2 regions of the Brotocaccenecus cirricatena genome follow, and region 1 is predicted to be linked to the other one. Evidence: riboswitches for the same ligand, from Rfam matches in the RefSeq annotation. Region 1 holds a riboswitch; the other holds the start of a gene.
What was found. A riboswitch is a leader RNA that binds a small molecule or an ion and turns the genes downstream of it on or off. The one in region 1 is predicted to bind cobalamin.
Positions count from the first base shown of each region.

Region 1 (8,468 bases):
ACCGGATGATGGAAAACCCGATCAGAGACAGCGCAATCTGCGCGGTGGGGCCGGTTACGTCCACAAGCGCTGTGTTGGTGTAGGTGTCGGCGCTGCGCTCGTAGAGCTGGAGCCCGCACACGGTGACCGTTGCGCGGTTGGCCATCATGATGGGCACGCCTGCCGTCTGCCGCCAGCCGCCGGATCAGCTGTCCACTGTAGGCATGGTTTTGGCGGCATTGCCGGTTTTCTTGATGATGGCGGTGGACGGATTCTCGCCGATCAGCGCCGGACTGTGGCCCTCCCACCATTTGACGCCGTCGATGGTGGTCACCGCATCGCTGTAGGTCTGGATGACCAGCGGCGCGGTGATGATGTAGGTGCCCGCCGGGACATACACGGCCATGGCCAGCGTCGACACAGCCCTGTCAATGGCCGCCTGAATGGCCGCCGTGTCATCCGTGCTGCCGTCGCCCTTGGCCCCGAAGTCCCTGACGTTCAGGATGCCTCCGGCTTTTTTCTTCCAGCTGGCAGGGCGTCCGTCCGCCCCGACGGTATCCACCGCAATCTGGTCGCCTGCGGACAGCCCCGACAGCCCCATTGCGTCGGCAATGGAGGAAGCCGTCACGCTGGCGTCGGACCCGGCGGGGCCTCGCGGGCCGGTATCGCCCTTGGGTCCCTTCAGATTGGCCAGAGCCACCACATTGTCCCAGTTTTTCCCATCGCCGGAAAACTGGATGTATCCGCCCTCCACCCGCATGGACGAGACCGCCGGGTGCTCCGTCAGATAATCCGCCACCGCCTGGGCGACGCTCTCCGGCTGCACCGCAATCAGCCGATTGAGCTTTTCCGTGAGCTGATCGTACACATCCTCCGCCGGGTCTGCCGGAGCGCCGCCGGGGGTGGTGACAGACGGCAGCACCGGCAGGGCCGCCGCCCGGCTGGTGTGCAGGTCCCCGGCGTACAGGCCCACGGACGCCCGCCCCGACGTGCTGAGCACCGGCAGGGCCGCCGTACTACCGGTGAATACCACGTCCTGATAGCTCCCGTCCGCCAGGTTTACCCGCATGGTTTTGGTGCCATAGGGGGTCCACTCGTTGTCCAGGGCCCACACCACCGTGTAGTCGCTGTTGCCGCAGATCACGGTCCCTGTGCCTCCGGCCCGCTTGTCCCGAATTTTGATCTTGATTTCAGGCATTTGCATCATCTCCCTTCGGATACGCCCGCACGCGGCGTAAAAGTTGCCCCCGCTGTTGCCGTCTCCGTTTTTGCTGACAGTTGACAGCATGGCCCTGCGATGCTACAGCTTCGCCCGCACCGGCGAGGACGCCGCCTATCTGGCCTTTGACATTCCCCTGGAGCAGGTGGAGCAGGGCCTGGCTGCGCTGAAAACCCTGGGCGTCGGCGGCTTCAACGTCACCATGCCCTGCAAGACCGCCGTGGCGGGGCTGGTGGACGAGCTGCCCCCCGCCGCCAGACTCATCGGCGCCTGCAACACCGTTACCGTCAGCCAGGACGGCAGACTCACCGGTCACAACACCGACGGCATCGGCTTTGTCCGCAATCTCCACGAAAACGGCGTGGAGGTCCGGGGCAAGCGTCTGGTGGTGCTGGACGCAGGCGGCGCGGCTACCGCCATCTGTGTGCAGGCCGCTTTGGACGGCGCGGCGGAGATCGCCATCTTCAACCGTGATGACGAATTTTTCGCCAACGGACGGCACACCGTGGAGAAGCTGGCCCAGACCATGCCCGGCTGCAAGGCATCCATCACCCCGCTGGAGGACGGCGCGGCCCTGGCCGATGCGGTGCAGCACTGCGACATCCTGGTAAACGCCACCCGTGTGGGCATGAAGCCCCTGGACGGCGAGACGTTGGTCGATCCCGCCCTGTTCCGCGCCGATCTGGTGGTGGCGGACACGGTGTATAACCCCCGGGAGACCCGGATGATCCGGGAAGCCAGGGCCGCAGGCTGCCAGGCCGCCGTGGGCGGCATCGGCATGCTGCTGTGGCAGGGCGTGGCCGCCTTCAGGCTATTCACCGGCAAGGATATGCCCGCCCAGGAGGTCCTGGAGAAGTTCCTCTCCTGACAACGAGAAAGTGAGGTGCGACGATGAAATTCCCCAACATGTTTTCCCCCGTGCAGATCGGCACGGTGACGGTTCCCAACCGCTTTGTGGTGCCCCCCATGGGCAACGATCTGGCCAACACCGACGGCTCCCTCAGTGAGCGCTCCCTCTCCTATTACCAGGCCCGGGCCAAGGGCGGCTTCGGCCTGATCACCATCGAGTCCACGGTGGAGAAGGACAGCGAGCTGGGCGGTAACTTCTGGAGATTATTTCAAGCGATCTGATTTACGCATAACAAGCTATCGGAAAGGCTGCTGTCAAACGACGGCGGCTTTTCTTTTTCGGGAAGTATTCAAGAAGTCATAAAGTTCCGTGAGTAATGGAAGAAGGCAGCGTTTACGAAAATGTCACAATTCAACGCAGAAAAACCTCAAATATTTTAGATAGCCCCACCATCAGAACGGATTGACAATTCGACAAAATGTGATATAATCCCACTGTCTGGAAAAATATAAAGTTGTAGCACAGAGGTATCTGCTCAAAAGCAGATGAGAAGGGAATCCGGTGGGAATCCGGAGCGATGCAGTCACTGTGTACGGGAGCGGCCTTGCAATCCACTGGGAAACTGGGAAGGGCAATGCCGTGACGAACGAAGTCAGGAGACCTGCCTCTGTGTGGAATCTCAAACCTGTTGCCAACGGGTTGGTTTTCCTACAAACTTATGATCCGTCGCGGAGCGCCGCACGGATGTATATGTAGTAAGAAGCTCTGAGGGCGGCTGTGTGAAACACAGCCGCTTTTATATTTCTTTCAGAACAAATATTTGGAAAGAGGTAGATCAACCATGAAGAAAGCACTTGCCTTTCTGATGGCGGCTGTGATGCTGATGAGCATGCTGACCGCCTGCGGCAACAAGGACAACAACGACGTGAACACCGAGAAGACCGACAAGGCCGCCGCCGATAAGGTCGCCGCCCTCATCGATGCCATCTACGTGCAGGAGCGCACCGAGGAGACCGATGCCCAGTGCGAGGCCGCCAAGGCCGCTTGGGATGCCCTGACCGACGCCCAGAAGGCACTGGTGGAGGGTGAGGAAGCCAGCCCCGACTATTTCGGTCTGGACACCGGTGACGCGTCCAAGGACGATCCCCGCAACCAGGACGAGATCGGCGAGAAGGAGCTGCTGGTGGTGTCCTTCGGCACCTCCTTCAACGACAGCCGCGTAGCCGACATCAAGAGCATTGAGGACGCCCTGCAGGCGGCCAACCCCGATTGGTCCGTGCGCCGCGCCTTCACCGCTCAGATCATCATCAACCACATCCAGGCCCGTGACGGCGAGAAGATCGACAACATGGAGCAGGCTCTGGAGCGCGCTGTCGCCAACGGCGTGAAGCAGCTGGTGGTGCAGCCCACCCATCTGATGCACGGTGCTGAGTACGACGAGATGTGCGCCGCCATTGACAAGGTTCGTGACAAGTTCGAGTCCGTTGAGATCGCCGAGCCCATGCTGGGTGAGGTGGGAAGCGACGCCACCGTCATCAACACCGATAAGGAAGCCGTTGCCAAGGCCGTCGTCGCCGCTGCTCTGAGCGAGAGCGGTTACGAGTCCACCGCCGCCGCCAAGGAGGCCGGTGTGGCTTATGTGCTGATGGGTCACGGTACGGCGCATGTGGCGAAGGTCACTTACAGCCAGATGGCCACCCAGATGGACAAGCTGGGCTATGAGAACGTGTTCATCGGCACCGTGGAGGGCGAGCCTGAGAATACCTCCTGCGAGGCCGTGATCGCAGCTGTCAAGGAAGCCGGTTACACCACCGTGGTGCTACGTCCCCTGATGGTCGTGGCGGGCGACCACGCCAACAACGACATGGCCGGTGCGGACGAGGATTCCTGGAAGACCATGTTTGAGGCCGCCGGTCTCACCGTGAACTGCCAGATCTCCGGCCTGGGCCGTATCGATGCCATCCACGCGCTGTATGTCGCCCACACCAAGGCGGCTATCGACGCTATCGCGTAACAAGGACTGAACGGGCTCCGGGGCGGTATATTATCGCCTCGGAGCCTTTTTCAGAGCAAGGAGGACACATAAAAATGAAGAAGTTTCTTTCCTGTCTGCTGGCACTGCTGATGACGGCATCGCTGCTGACGGGCTGCGGACAGCAGAAAACAGATGACAACAATGGCGGCGATGTCGCCGAGCCCGCGCTGGCGGACGGCACCTACACCGCGGATTTCAACACCGACAGCAGTATGTTCCACGCCAACGAGACCTGCGACGGCAAGGGCGTGCTGACCGTGAAGGACGGCCAGATGACCATTCACGTCAGTCTCGCCTCCACCAGCATCGTGAATCTGTTCCCCGGTTTGAAGGAGGACGCACAGAAGGACGGCGCCGTGCTGCTGCAGCCCACCAAGGATACCGTCACCTATCCCGATGGCCTGACCGAGACGGTCAACGGCTTTGATATCCCCGTGCCCGCACTGGACACGGAGTTCGACGTGGCCCTCATCGGCAAGAAGGGCGTGTGGTATGACCACAAGGTTTCCGTCTCCAACCCTGTTCTGAAGGAGGATGACGGCGATGACGCTGCCGCCATCGCATTGGCGGACGGCACTTACACCATTGAGGTGGGCTTTGAGGGCGGCTCCGGTAAGTCCCATGTGCTGACCCCCTGCACCCTGAAGGTGGAGAACGGCGCTGCCACCGCCACCATCGTGTGGAGCAGCCAGAAGTACGACTATATGCTGGTGGACGGCCAGCGCTATGACGTTCTCACCACCGAGGGCGGCTCCACCTTCGAGATCCCCGTGCGGGCGCTGGATACCCCGCTGACGGTGATCGGCGACACCACCGCTATGAGCACCCCCCACGAGATCGAGTACACCCTGACCTTTGATTCCACCACGGTGGTGGAGGCAGCCCAGTGAAACGGCTGACCGCCGCGGTACTGGCGCTGCTGCTGATGCTGTCCCTCTGTGGCTGCGGCACGGCAGACGCCCCTGCCAAAACCGATGGACAAACTGTCTCCGTATCGTGGGATGAGTTGGTCTTTGACCGTACCATGCCCCTGCGCTATGCCCAGCAGTTTACCGTAGAGTATGCCGGAGAGAGCTACAAGCGCATTACCATCAACAACGACCGGGTGTACCTGCTGGTAGCGGAGGGCGCGGCGGTACCGGAGGGCGTACCCGCCGGCGTCACCGTTTTGCACCAGCCGCTGGATCAGATCTATCTGGTGGCGGCCGCCGCCATGGACTACTTCGACAAGCTGGACGCCGTCGGGTGCATCACCCTCAGCGGCAAAAAGCAGTCGGACTGGTATATCCAACGTGCCAAGGACGCCATGGACAGCGGAGCGCTGGTATACGCCGGCAAGTACTCCGAGCCGGATTATGAGCTGATCTTGTCACAGGGTTGCGATCTGGCGGTGGAAAACACCATGATCTATCACTCTCCGGCGGTGCTGGAGCAACTGGAGCGGCTGGGCATCCCTGTGCTGGTGGAGACATCCAGCTACGAGACCCAGCCCATGGGCCGGATGGAGTGGATCAAGCTGTACGCGGCGCTGCTGGACAAGGAGGACGAGGCCGAGGCGCTGTTTAATGAGAAGATGGACAGCGTGGCGGACGTACTGGAGCAGCAGCCCACCGGCAAGACTGTGGCGTTTTTCTACATCACCAGCAGCGGCGCTGTAAACGTCCGCAAGTCCACGGACTATGTGGCGAAGTGCGTTGCCATCGCAGGCGGAGACTATGTCTCCTTCGATGAATCGGCGGAGGACAACGCCCAGTCCACCGTCAACATTCAGATGGAATCCTTCTACCACGGTGCAGTGGACGCCGATGTGCTGATCTACAACAGCATCATCGATGGCGAGCTGCACACGCTGGACGAATTGGTGGCACTGGATCCACTGATGGCCGACTTCAAGGCCGTCAAGAGCGGTAATGTGTGGTGCCTGACCAAAAACTTCTATCAGGAGTCGCTGGAGCTGAGCGATCTCATTCTGGACGTGAACCATGCGTTGAACGACGCGCCGGATACGGCTTTTCACTTTCTGACACGGATGAAGTGAGCATTTTTTACATCATAAGGAGGAGCGGCATGAAGAGAAACCGAACACTTCGCATCTGGGGAGGCTTCTTGCTGCTCCTCCTGCTTTTATTCACATTTTTGATTTGGAATATCTTCGCGGGAAGCGTTTCTCTTTCCGCGTCTGAGATATGGCGGATCCTGCTGGGGGGGCGATGTTGGCTTTACCCAGAGCCAGATCATCGTAAAGATCCGTCTGCCCCGGCTCCTGTCGGCGCTGATCCTGGGCGGGGCGCTGTCCCTGTCCGGCTATCTGCTGCAAACCTTCTTCCACAACCCCATCGCAGGCCCCTTCGTGCTGGGCATCTCCTCCGGCGCAAAGATGACGGTGTGCGTGGCCATGCTGGTGCTGCTGAGCCGTGGCAAGACCACCTCCTCCGCCATTCTCATCGCAGCGGCCTTCGTGGGAGCCATGGTATCCATGGGCTTCGTGCTGCTGATCTCCCAGCGGGTCAAGCGCATGAGCCTGCTGGTGGTCTGCGGCGTGATGATCGGCTATATCTGCTCGGCACTGACGGATTTTCTCGTGACCTTTGCCGACGATTCCAGCATCGTGAATCTGCACAACTGGTCTCTCGGCTCCTTCTCCGGCATGAGCTGGGACAACGTAAAGACTATGGCCGTTGTCTGCGGCATCACGCTGCTGCTGACCTTCCTGCTTTCCAAGCCCATCCGGGCGTACCAGTTGGGCGAGGTCTATGCCCAGAATATGGGCGTCCCCCTGCGGGCCTTCCGGACGGCGCTGATCCTGTTGTCCAGTGTGCTGTCCGCCTGCGTCACGGCCTTTGCCGGCCCCATCTCCTTTGTTGGCATCGCAGTGCCGCACCTGATGAAGTCCCTGTTCAAATCGGCGGAGCCGCTGTGTATGATCCCAGCCTGCTTCCTGGGCGGCGGCGTGTTCTGCCTGTTCTGCGACCTCATCGCCCGCACCGCCTTTGCCCCCACAGAGGTGAGCATCAGCTCCGTCACGGCGGTATTCGGCGCACCCATCGTCATCTACATGATGATCCACAGAAAGGCGGCGTGAGTATGGCAGCATATCTGGAAACCAAGGCGCTTGCCGTGGGCTACCACGGCAAGCCGCTGATTGAAGATGTCGCCCTCCATGTGCAGCGGGGCAAGATCGTGACGCTCATCGGCCCCAACGGGTCGGGAAAATCCACCATCTTAAAAACCATTATCGGCCAGCTCTCCAAGGTGTCCGGCACAGTGTTTCTGGACGGCAAGGCCATGGAGGAGCGCAGCCGCAATGAGATCGCCCGGCGCATGGCCATTTTGATGACGGCCCGCATGGAGCCGGAGCTGATGACCTGCCGGGACGTGGTGAGCAGCGGCCGCTACCCCTATACCGGGCGGCTGGGCATTTTGCAGCCGGAGGATCAGGCCATCGTGGAGCGCTCGCTGGAGCAGGTAGGCGGCATGGAGTTTGCTGACCGCCCCTTCTCCGCTATCAGTGACGGACAGCGCCAGCGCATTCTGTTGGCCCGGGCGCTGTGTCAGGAACCGGAGATCATCGTGCTGGACGAGCCCACCAGCTTTCTGGATATTCGCTACAAGCTGGAGCTTTTGACGGTGCTCAAGCGCATGGTGCGGGAGAACGATCTGGCGGTGCTGCTGTCCCTCCACGAGCTGGAGCTGGCGGAGCGCATTTCCGACACGGTGGTGTGCGTGGCGGGCGACCGCATCGACCGCATCGGCACCCCGGAGGAGATTTTCACCCGCGAGTATATCGCAAAGCTGTACCGGATGGAGCACGGGAAGTACGACCCCTGCTTCGACAGCCTGGAATTTGTGCCGTAAGGAGTGCTATCATGGAAAAACAAGGTGTTTTTTACGCCGTCAGCGTGGGTCCCGGCGACCCGGAGCTGCTGACCCGGCAGGCGTGCCGGGTCTTGACGGACTGCGACGTGGTGGCCGCTCCCCGGATGAAGTCCGGGCGGATGCTGGCGCTGGACATCGCCGCCGGTGCTGTGGATATGCAGGGCAAGACCATATTGCCGTTGGATTTCACCATGGCGCGTGACGCGGCGGTACGGGAGGACAGCTACCGCACGGCGGCTGCCGCCATCGAAACGGCGCTGGCGGCCGGGCAGGACGTGGCCATGGTCAATCTGGGCGACGTGTCCGTGTACGCCACGGCCTACTATATTCTGGAGCGCATCCGCTCTGACGGGTTTAAAACGGTGATGTGTTCCGGCGTCACCAGCTTCTGCGCCGTGGCGGCGCGGCTGGGGCGCAGCCTCACCCGCATGGATGAGCCCCTCCACATCCTGCCGGGCAGCGCCGATCTGGACAGTGCGCTGGCGCTGCCGGGAACGAAGGTCATCATG
Region 1 covers NZ_JAJEPW010000016.1:16,000-24,467, reverse strand. The annotation lists gene LKD37_RS07100 (hypothetical protein) at 1-148, opposite strand, end outside; gene LKD37_RS07095 (glycosyl hydrolase family 28-related protein) at 185-1,177, opposite strand; gene LKD37_RS07090 (shikimate dehydrogenase) at 1,248-2,066, shown strand; gene LKD37_RS07085 (oxidoreductase) at 2,090-2,329, shown strand; cobalamin riboswitch at 2,557-2,731, shown strand; gene LKD37_RS07080 (sirohydrochlorin cobaltochelatase) at 2,932-4,062, shown strand; gene LKD37_RS07075 (iron transporter) at 4,137-4,973, shown strand; gene LKD37_RS07070 (ABC transporter substrate-binding protein) at 4,970-6,121, shown strand; gene LKD37_RS07065 (FecCD family ABC transporter permease) at 6,230-7,165, shown strand; gene LKD37_RS07060 (ABC transporter ATP-binding protein) at 7,168-7,938, shown strand; gene cobI (precorrin-2 C(20)-methyltransferase) at 7,950-8,468, shown strand, end outside.

Region 2 (8,468 bases), on a different contig from region 1:
TTTGAAAAGTGGTTGGCGTAATTTTAGTTGCAGAATAGCGCCATGACAGAAAAAGCCCCGGCGGAGCTTGTCCGCCGGGGCAGGGGAAATGCTGTGTCAGCAAAAGGAGATCGCTCAGATGGCCTTGCGCTTCTTGGAGGTCATCACCACGACAGCGCCGGCTGCCATGACGGCCACCAGGCCGTACACCACCACGCCGTTATCGGCGGTCTTGGGGCTTTCAGGCTTGGTGGGAGTGGTGGGCTCCTCGGCGGGCAGGGTGATGGTGATGCGGCCCTGGGGCTGGGCATACTGCTCGCCCACCACGCCCTTGAGCTCGGTGGTGATGTAGTCCATCAGCACCTCGTCCAGAGGCAGACCGGTGTCGAACTGGCTGGAGGCGGCAGCAAAGGCATAGTAGGTGTCGCCGCCGGCGGCGCAGAAGTTGTTGGTGACCACGGCATAGGTCTTGTTGGGGTCAAAGGCCTTGCCGTTGACGCTGTTGATGGTGACGCGGTTGATGGAAGCGGGACCATAGTAGGTGGCCTTACCGCTGCCGCTGGGATAGGGAGTGGTCTGCGGATCGTATTTCTTGGTGGCGTCAATGGAGATGTTCATGCCGGCGATCTGGGGGAAGCCGCCCAGGGAGTCGGGCAGGGCAAAGGTAGAAGCCTCCAGGGCCTCCAGCAGCTCGGCGCCGGTGACATACACCACAGCCACGGTATTGCCGAAGGGCAGCACGGTGTTCACGTCCAGCTTGGAGATGTCGCCCTTGTGGATCCAGGCCCGGATGCCGCCGCCGTTGGTGATGGCCACCACGTTCTCGGCGGGAACGGTGAGCTCAGCGTCCTTGCGGATGGCCCACAGCATGGAGTCGGTGATCAGGTCGCCCAGGTTGGTCTCCTGGGTGCGGTTGCCGGGCTCCTTGGCGCCGTTGAGCTCCACGTCGGTTCTGGCAAAAACCTTGCCGTACTCGGCGTTGATGTCGCTGATGATCTTGTCGGCGGCAGCCTTCACGGTGGCGTCCTCCTTGGTGTAGGCGGACAGGTCGATGAGGCCGTTGCTCTCGATGCTCTTGGTGGCGTTGTCAATGACGATGGCGCCCACATAGGCAAGGCCCGTGCCGGTGGACTGGACCATGTTGTTGTCCTTGCTGGCGGTCATCACCGTGTGGGAGTGGCCGTCGATGAACAGGTCGATGCCCTTGACGTTCTGCATCACATTGTAGGAGCAGTTGGGCTCGGAGGACTTATCCACGCCCAGGTGGCCCAGAGCGATGACGATATCGGCATTCCCCTCGCTGCGGGCCATGTCCACGTCCTCCTGGGTGATCTTGTACAGATCCTTGCCGCCGATGAAGCTCAGACCCTTCATCAGGGCGGGGTTGGCCTTGGTCTGGGTCTCGGGGGTGGCCATGCCCACAATGGCGATGCGGAACAGCTCGGTCTCATAGCTGTCGTCGGCATAGATGGGAGCGGTGCCGCCGGGGGCGAAGATCAGATCGCCCTCGTCGTCCACCAGGTTGTTGCAGGCGACCATGAAATCGCCCTGGTGCTTTTTCAGGTTCTCCATCAGCTGGGGGAAGCCATAGTCAAACTCGTGGTTGCCCAGGGTGATGACGTCATAGCCCACCAGGGCCATCATGTCCAGGGCGGTTGCGCCCTTGCTGAGGCTGACGTAGGGAGAGCCCTGGCTGTAGTCACCGGCGTCCAGCAGGATCACCTGGTGAGCGCCCTTGTCGTAGCACTCGTCCCGCAGAGCAGCCACCTTGGCGTACTTGTCGATGGCGCCGTGGACGTCGTTGGTGTGCAGGATGACGGTCTTGCCCGCCAGGGAGTCAGGGAGCTGATACGTCTCCTTGTTCTCGCCCCAGGAAGCCGGGACCATCAGCGCCAGCGTCATGACCAGCGCCAGCAGAGTCGCTAAGAATTTCCGCATGGTATTCTTTCCTCCTTCAATTTTCAGAGCGCGGTGCGCGTTCTGTTGTACCTTTATCATACATGATTTCTCCGAAAAAAGAAATTCTTTTTCCTTCTGCAAGGTATACAAAAATTTCATTCTCATTTTGTTGAAATTGCGTGGGTATAAACCCGGGAAAATGGGATGGATTTTTGCGCATTTCATGATATAATAAAGAATCATGCAATCAACCCGGAAAAGGAGGGCATTTTCCATGAAATATCTGTTTCGCGGGGGCACAGTGGTGTCCGGACGGGGCACCCGCCGGGCGGACGTGCTGGTGGAGGACGAGAAGATCCTCCGGGTGGCCCGCAGCATCTCCGCGCCGGAGGCCACGGTCATCGACGTGGAGGGGCAGCTGCTGCTGCCGGGCTTCATCGACGCCCATACCCATTTCGACCTGGACGTGTGCAGCACCACAACGGCGGACGATTTCTTCTCCGGCAGCCGGTCGGCGCTGCGGGGCGGCACCACCACGGTGGTGGATTTTGCCTGCCCGAATAAGGGAGAGACCCTGCATCAGGGACTGGAGCTGTGGCACAAGAAGGCCGACGGCAATTGCTGCTGTGACTACGGCTTCCATATGACCATCGACGACTGGAATCCCGGCATCGAGGCGGAGATCGACGATATGTACGCCGCCGGTATCTCCTCCTTCAAGATGTATATGACCTATCCCGCCATGATGATCGGCGACGAGGCCATGTATCACGCCCTGAAGAAGCTGAAGGAAAAGGGCGGCATCTGCGGCGTGCACTGCGAAAACAGCGGCGTCATCGACGCGCTGATCGCCGAAAAGAAGGCGGCGGGCCAGATGGGTGTCGGCTCCCATCCCCGGACCCGTCCGGACTTTCTGGAGGCCGAGGCCGTGTCCCGGCTCCTGCGCATCGCCCAGGCGGTGGATATCCCGGTGGTCATCGTCCACCTGACCAACGCCGCCGCCCTGCGGGAGGTGGAGGCCGCCCGCAAACGGGGCCAGCGGGTGTATGTGGAGACCTGCCCCCAGTATCTGGTGCTGGAGGACAGCGTGTATGACGACCCCGACTATTCCCGGGCCGCCCGGTATGTCTGCGCCCCGCCCATCCGGAAGGAGCGGGACCAGCAGGCCCTTTGGACGGCCCTGCGCAAGGGAGAAATCCAGACCGTGTCCACGGACCACTGCAGCTTCACCCTGGAGCAGAAGGACGCCGGACGGGGGAACTTCACCAAGATTCCCGGCGGTCTGCCGGGGGTGGAGAACCGGGGCGAGCTGCTGTATACCTACGGCGTTACCACCCGGAAGATCAGCCTGGCCACCATGTGCCGGGTGCTGGCGGAAAACCCCGCCAAGCTCTACGGGATGTTCCCCCGGAAGGGCGTGCTCCAGGACGGGGCCGACGCGGACATCGTGGTATACGATCCCCAGGCGGACCATGTGCTCCGGGCGGAGGATATGGCCAGCCTGGCCGGTTATTCCCCCTATGAGGGCTTCGCCATCCGGGGCGGCATCCACCAGGTGTGGCTGCGGGGCCGTCTGGCGGTGGAGGACGGCTTCGTTCTGGCCGGGCCTGACGGCAAATATATCCCCCGGGGCAAGTGCAGCCTGTAACCGGGAAATGAGAAAGAAGGCAGCCGTATGAGCGTTCTGTATTGTCAGTCCCCGGCGCTGTTCTGGTGCGCCCTGGCGCTGATCGTGTGTTTCTTTGTGCGCCGGGGGGCCCATCGGGTCCGGGCGGTGCTGGACCTGGTGCTGGGGCTTCTGTGCATCGTGGGCGGCGTGGCCCTGTACTATCTGGGCATGTACAACGACGCCTTCACCATCCGGGATTTCTGGCACATCCGCACCGCCGGATGGATCGGCCTGGCGGCGGTGGTGCTGCTGACGGCGTGGCAGGTCATCAAGGCCATCCGCCGCAGCGTGTCGGCCCGCCGGTCCGCCCGCCAGGCAGAGCGGGACGAAAAGACCCGGCAGAAGGAACTGGAGGATGCTAGGACCCGGGCCTATGCCGCCGGCCAGGAGGACGCCAAGGCCGCCAGCCGGGTGGCCGAAAATGTGTCCGCCGCCGACAGCCGGGAAAACCCCTGACAGCCCGTTTCCATGAACAAAAAAAGTGCCCCCGCCGGGGGCACTTTTTTTATTCCGTATCAATCGCTCCGTGAGCACTTCTCCGCGTCGATGGCCAGCACCACCATCAGGGCATACAGGGCGTCCCCCGGGTCCGCCACGTCGATGGTATAGGTGTCCGTCCAGTTAAACAGCTCCTTGCTGATAGAAGCCACCGTCCGGGGCCCGTCCTGGATGGTATAGTCCCACTCCATGAAGCTGCCCTCCACCGTCCAGCCGCAGAAATCCATGGTAAAGGACGGGTGGAAAAACGTGAACTCCTTGCGGATGGTGCCGATGCACCGCTCCCCCACATACAGGTCGAATTTCGGCAGAAACGTCAGCACCTGCTGCTTCACTGTGGCAATGTGCTCCCCATAGGGGTCCAGAATGTGCAGGCAATGACCCCAGGCCAGCTTTCCCTCCACGGTATAGGCCACGCTGCCGTCCTCATAATAGATGTCGTAGCTGTCAAACCACGAGAAAAACCGCTGCTTGAAATACAGCTTCATCGGATGCACCTCCCTTTTCCCTCAGTATACCGGATTTGCACCCGGCGCGCAAGAGAAATTCTTCTTTACAAAATAGAAAGTATGTTCTATAATGATAGAAGTATCTTTGAAGGGAGGGCGATGCCATGCGCGCACGGCCTGTCAGCTGCTGCTTTTCCGGCCACCGTCCGGCCAAGCTCCCCTGGGGGGAAAACGAAGACGATCCCCGGTGCCGGGCCCTGAAGGTCCGGCTTCGGGACGCGCTGGACGCCGCCTATGAGGCGGGATACCGGCACTTCATCTGCGGTATGGCCCAGGGCTGCGACCTGTATTTCTGTGAGCTGGCCCTGGCCCTGCGGCAGCGGCACGGGGACGTCAGCGTGGAGGCGGCCATCCCCTGCCCCACCCAGGCCGACGGCTGGCCCCGGACCCAGCAGGAGCGCTACCGCCGCCTGGTGGCGGCCTGCGACTACGAGACCCTGGTGCAGTCGTCCTACAGTCCCGGCTGCATGCAGCGGCGCAACCGCTATATGGTGGACCATGCCGCCCTGCTGCTGGCGGTCCACAACGGCCAGCCCGGCGGCACCCGCCGCACCATGGAATACGCCATGCGCCGGGGCCTGCAGATCGTGGATATCCCCCCGGTGATGGAACCGTGACATAATCCCGTCCCCCGCCGCATAGGCTTGTCTCAAAGAGGTGAACGCTTTGAAACAGGCAATTTTACGGCGGGGGCTGGCGCTCTTGCTGGCGGCGGCAGCCCTGGGAACGGTGCTGGCCGGAGCCGGGGCGGACAGCGCCGCCGCCCTGTGGCAGTCCGTGTCCCGCCGCCCCCATCTGTCCCGGGGACTGCTGCGGTGGGAGCTGGGGGACCTTCTGGGGCTGGACGGACTGTCCGCCGCCACGGTGCTGGCCCTGGGCCAGTCGCCGGTGCTGCTGGCGGGCCGGTCCCTGGCGGTGCAGGAGGACGACGTCCCCCAGCCGGACCCGGAACCGGAACCGGAAAACCCCGCCCCCGCTCCGTCGGAGGACCCGGCCCCCCAGCCCGGGGCGGACAACGGCGTCCCGGCCCAGACGGTGGACCCCCGCTCCACCGACGGCTACAGCATCATCAACGGGGTGTACATCAAAAACAAGTCCAGCCGGACCCTGGACCCGGCGGTGCTGGGGGACCGGCAGTTCGCGGCCTGTCCCCAGCAGGGGCCCCAGGTCCTTATCGTCCACAGCCACGCCAGCGAGTCCTATACCATGCCCCCGGGGCAGGAGTACGTCCCCTCCGGCACCTTCCGCACGGCGGACCGCTCCTGCAACATGGTCCGGGTGGGGGACGAGCTGGCGGCGGAGCTGTCGTCCTACGGCATCTCCGTGGTCCACGACCGCACCCTCCACGACGGGGAGTCGTACAACGACGCCTATGAAAACAGTCTGGCGTCTATCCAGAGCTACCTAGCCAAGTACCCCTCCATCGTCTATGTGCTGGACCTGCACCGGGACGCGGTGCAGGACGCCAACGGCACCCAGTATAAGCTGGTGACGGCGGAGGACCCCGCCGCCGCCCAGGTGAGCCTGATCATGGGCGTGGCCCACGACGGCTGGCAGGACAATCTGCGCCTGGCCATCGCCGTTCAGGAGAAGCTGGAAAGCCGGTCCCCCACCCTAATGCGGCCCATCACCCTGCTGAACTACCGCTATAACCAGTTTGCCGCCCCGGGCAGCCTGCTGGTGGAGGTAGGGGCCGCCGGGAATTCGCTGGATGAGGCCCTGCGGGCCGCCCGGCTGTTTGCCAAAGGCTTCGCCGAGACCATCCTGGGGCGATAAGAAAATACCGTCTGTAGTTTTTTTTGAGAAAACTACAGACGGTATTTATTATTCCTCCGTATGGCGGTTCTTTTTGGCCAGCTCCGCGATCTCGCCGAACTTGCCGGTGACGTAGCCGTAGCTTTTCCGGCCATGGGGCAACAGACAGCCGCTGCAATCCTTGATGCCGTCGCCGATATACCGGAAATTGCCGCCGCACCGATCCCCTAAGGCGTACAGGGGACAGTAGCAGAACAGGCAGTTGAAGTCCTCCGGATGGGCGGTCTCATGGCAGGGGAAGAACTCGCAGGCCGTGTGCTGGAAGAAGGAGTAGCGGCACTCCTCGGGCTTGGTGGACAGGGCTTCACATTTCTCCATGGTGCACCTCCGTAACCGGCTTTCCGGGCCAGTAGATGACATAGCACTCCGCCATCTCGCCCATGTAGAAAAAGACGTTCTCCCCCATTTCGATGTGCTTGCCGAAGGTCAGGTCCGGCACAAACAGCCGCCCGCAGGTGCGCTTGGGCCCCTTGATGGTGTAGCCCTCCGGGTTGGGATTGTCCCGCAGGGCCTCCGCCGCCTCCTGCAAGCCTGGGAAGCGCAGGGTCTTTTCCAGCTGGGCCAGCTGGGTCTCGCCGTTGATATAGACCAGGTGGTCCTGGTCCCGGAACCAATTGATGAGCATATGTCGTCCTCCTGATAGATCATACGGATTCTTGATGGAAATATTGATTCGGCCATCCCGTGTGTGCGGCCAATTATCGGAAATCTTCTTGTGGTGTCATTGCGAGCCAGCCGCAGGCTGGTTGTGGGCCCGTAGGGGCGTGGGCTCCGCCCCGCCCGCTATTCCGGCGCTTTCAGGCCGGGTAGAACCCGGCCCCTACAGGCGTTTACCGGCAAATTTCACATAAGGTAAGGGGGCGGGCGGGAGTGGCTGCTCCTGCCCGCCCCCATGGAAAGCTGCGGCAGTGCCGCGCTCAGGCTTGCAAAAAAACCGCGCCAATAGACATTGGCGCGGCCGGTTTCCCGCGATTGAATCTATCCTCCGCCGTATGGCGCGCAGCGGGGACAGCATGGCGGCAAGCAGGTCTTCTGACTGGCGGATCAGCGGCAGGCGCACGGTCTTCCCGGTTTCCCAGTGACGGACTTTCGTCCCTGTGCGCGGCCTCCCCGTATACAGCGGCGGTACCGTTCAGGATTCTCACCTGATTCACTATTCTCCCGTGCCGCCCACCCGGCGGCGCAGGCACTTGCGCAATGTATTCTCTTTTTCTGTCCATAGTGTACCATCCGGCGGCCCATCTGTCAAGAGGGCAGCGAAATTCATGAAAAAAACTTGCCATGGGCCGGGGAATCGTGTATGATAGAGGAAAAAACGAAGGGAGTCCTCCTCATGACCGCCGAACAACGCCGGAGCCGGATCAGCGCCCGGCTCCACGAAGCCCATCAGCCCATCAGCGCCACCGCCCTGGCCAAGGAGCTTGGCGTCAGCCGCCAGATCATCGTGGGGGATGTGGCCCTGCTGCGTGCCGCGGGCCAGGCCATCACCGCCACCGCCCGGGGCTATGTGATCCCCGACGCCGGGGAGACGGGTCTGCCGCGCCAGGTGGCCTGCCGCCACGACGGCACCGGCACCCGGGACGAGCTCAACGCCATGGTGGACTGCGGCTGCACCGTTGTGGACGTCATCGTGGACCACCCGGTCTATGGCCAGCTGTCCGCCCCGCTGCACCTGCGCAGCCGCCTGGACGTGGAGCAGTTCATGGCCCGCATGGAGGGGGCCGCCCCCCTGTCCCAGCTGACAGACGGCATCCATCTGCACAGTCTGTCCTGCCCCGATGAGGCGTCCTATGAGCATCTGAAGGCCCGCCTGCGGGAGCTGGGCTTCCTGGCGGAGTAAAGTTCCGGTTGACAAACGAAAAAGACGTGATAGAATGTTATACAGGTGTCATGACACCTGTATAACATTCTTTTTACATATGCGAGGTCAAAGCTATGGAAGCAGTTCGCAAGTTCCTGGCCCGGAAGAACATCGTTTTCTCGGCCAAGCGGTATTTCATCGACGCCATGGGCGCTATGGCCCAGGGCCTGTTCTGCACCCTGCTGGTGGGCACCATTCTCAACACCCTGGGCCAGCAGCTGCACATCGGATTCCTGAC
Region 2 covers NZ_JAJEPW010000042.1:18,053-26,520, forward strand. The annotation lists gene LKD37_RS12375 (bifunctional metallophosphatase/5'-nucleotidase) at 115-1,917, opposite strand; gene hydA (dihydropyrimidinase) at 2,153-3,526, shown strand; gene LKD37_RS12385 (hypothetical protein) at 3,554-4,003, shown strand; gene LKD37_RS12390 (LURP-one-related/scramblase family protein) at 4,063-4,533, opposite strand; gene LKD37_RS12395 (SLOG family protein) at 4,659-5,171, shown strand; gene spoIIP (stage II sporulation protein P) at 5,221-6,330, shown strand; gene LKD37_RS12405 (cysteine-rich small domain-containing protein) at 6,379-6,687, opposite strand; gene LKD37_RS12410 (hypothetical protein) at 6,674-6,994, opposite strand; cobalamin riboswitch at 7,374-7,578, opposite strand; gene LKD37_RS12415 (transcription repressor NadR) at 7,703-8,209, shown strand; gene LKD37_RS12420 (PTS sugar transporter subunit IIC) at 8,305-8,468, shown strand, end outside.
Region 2: another riboswitch for cobalamin. It lies ahead of LKD37_RS12410 (hypothetical protein); the one in region 1 lies ahead of LKD37_RS07080 (sirohydrochlorin cobaltochelatase).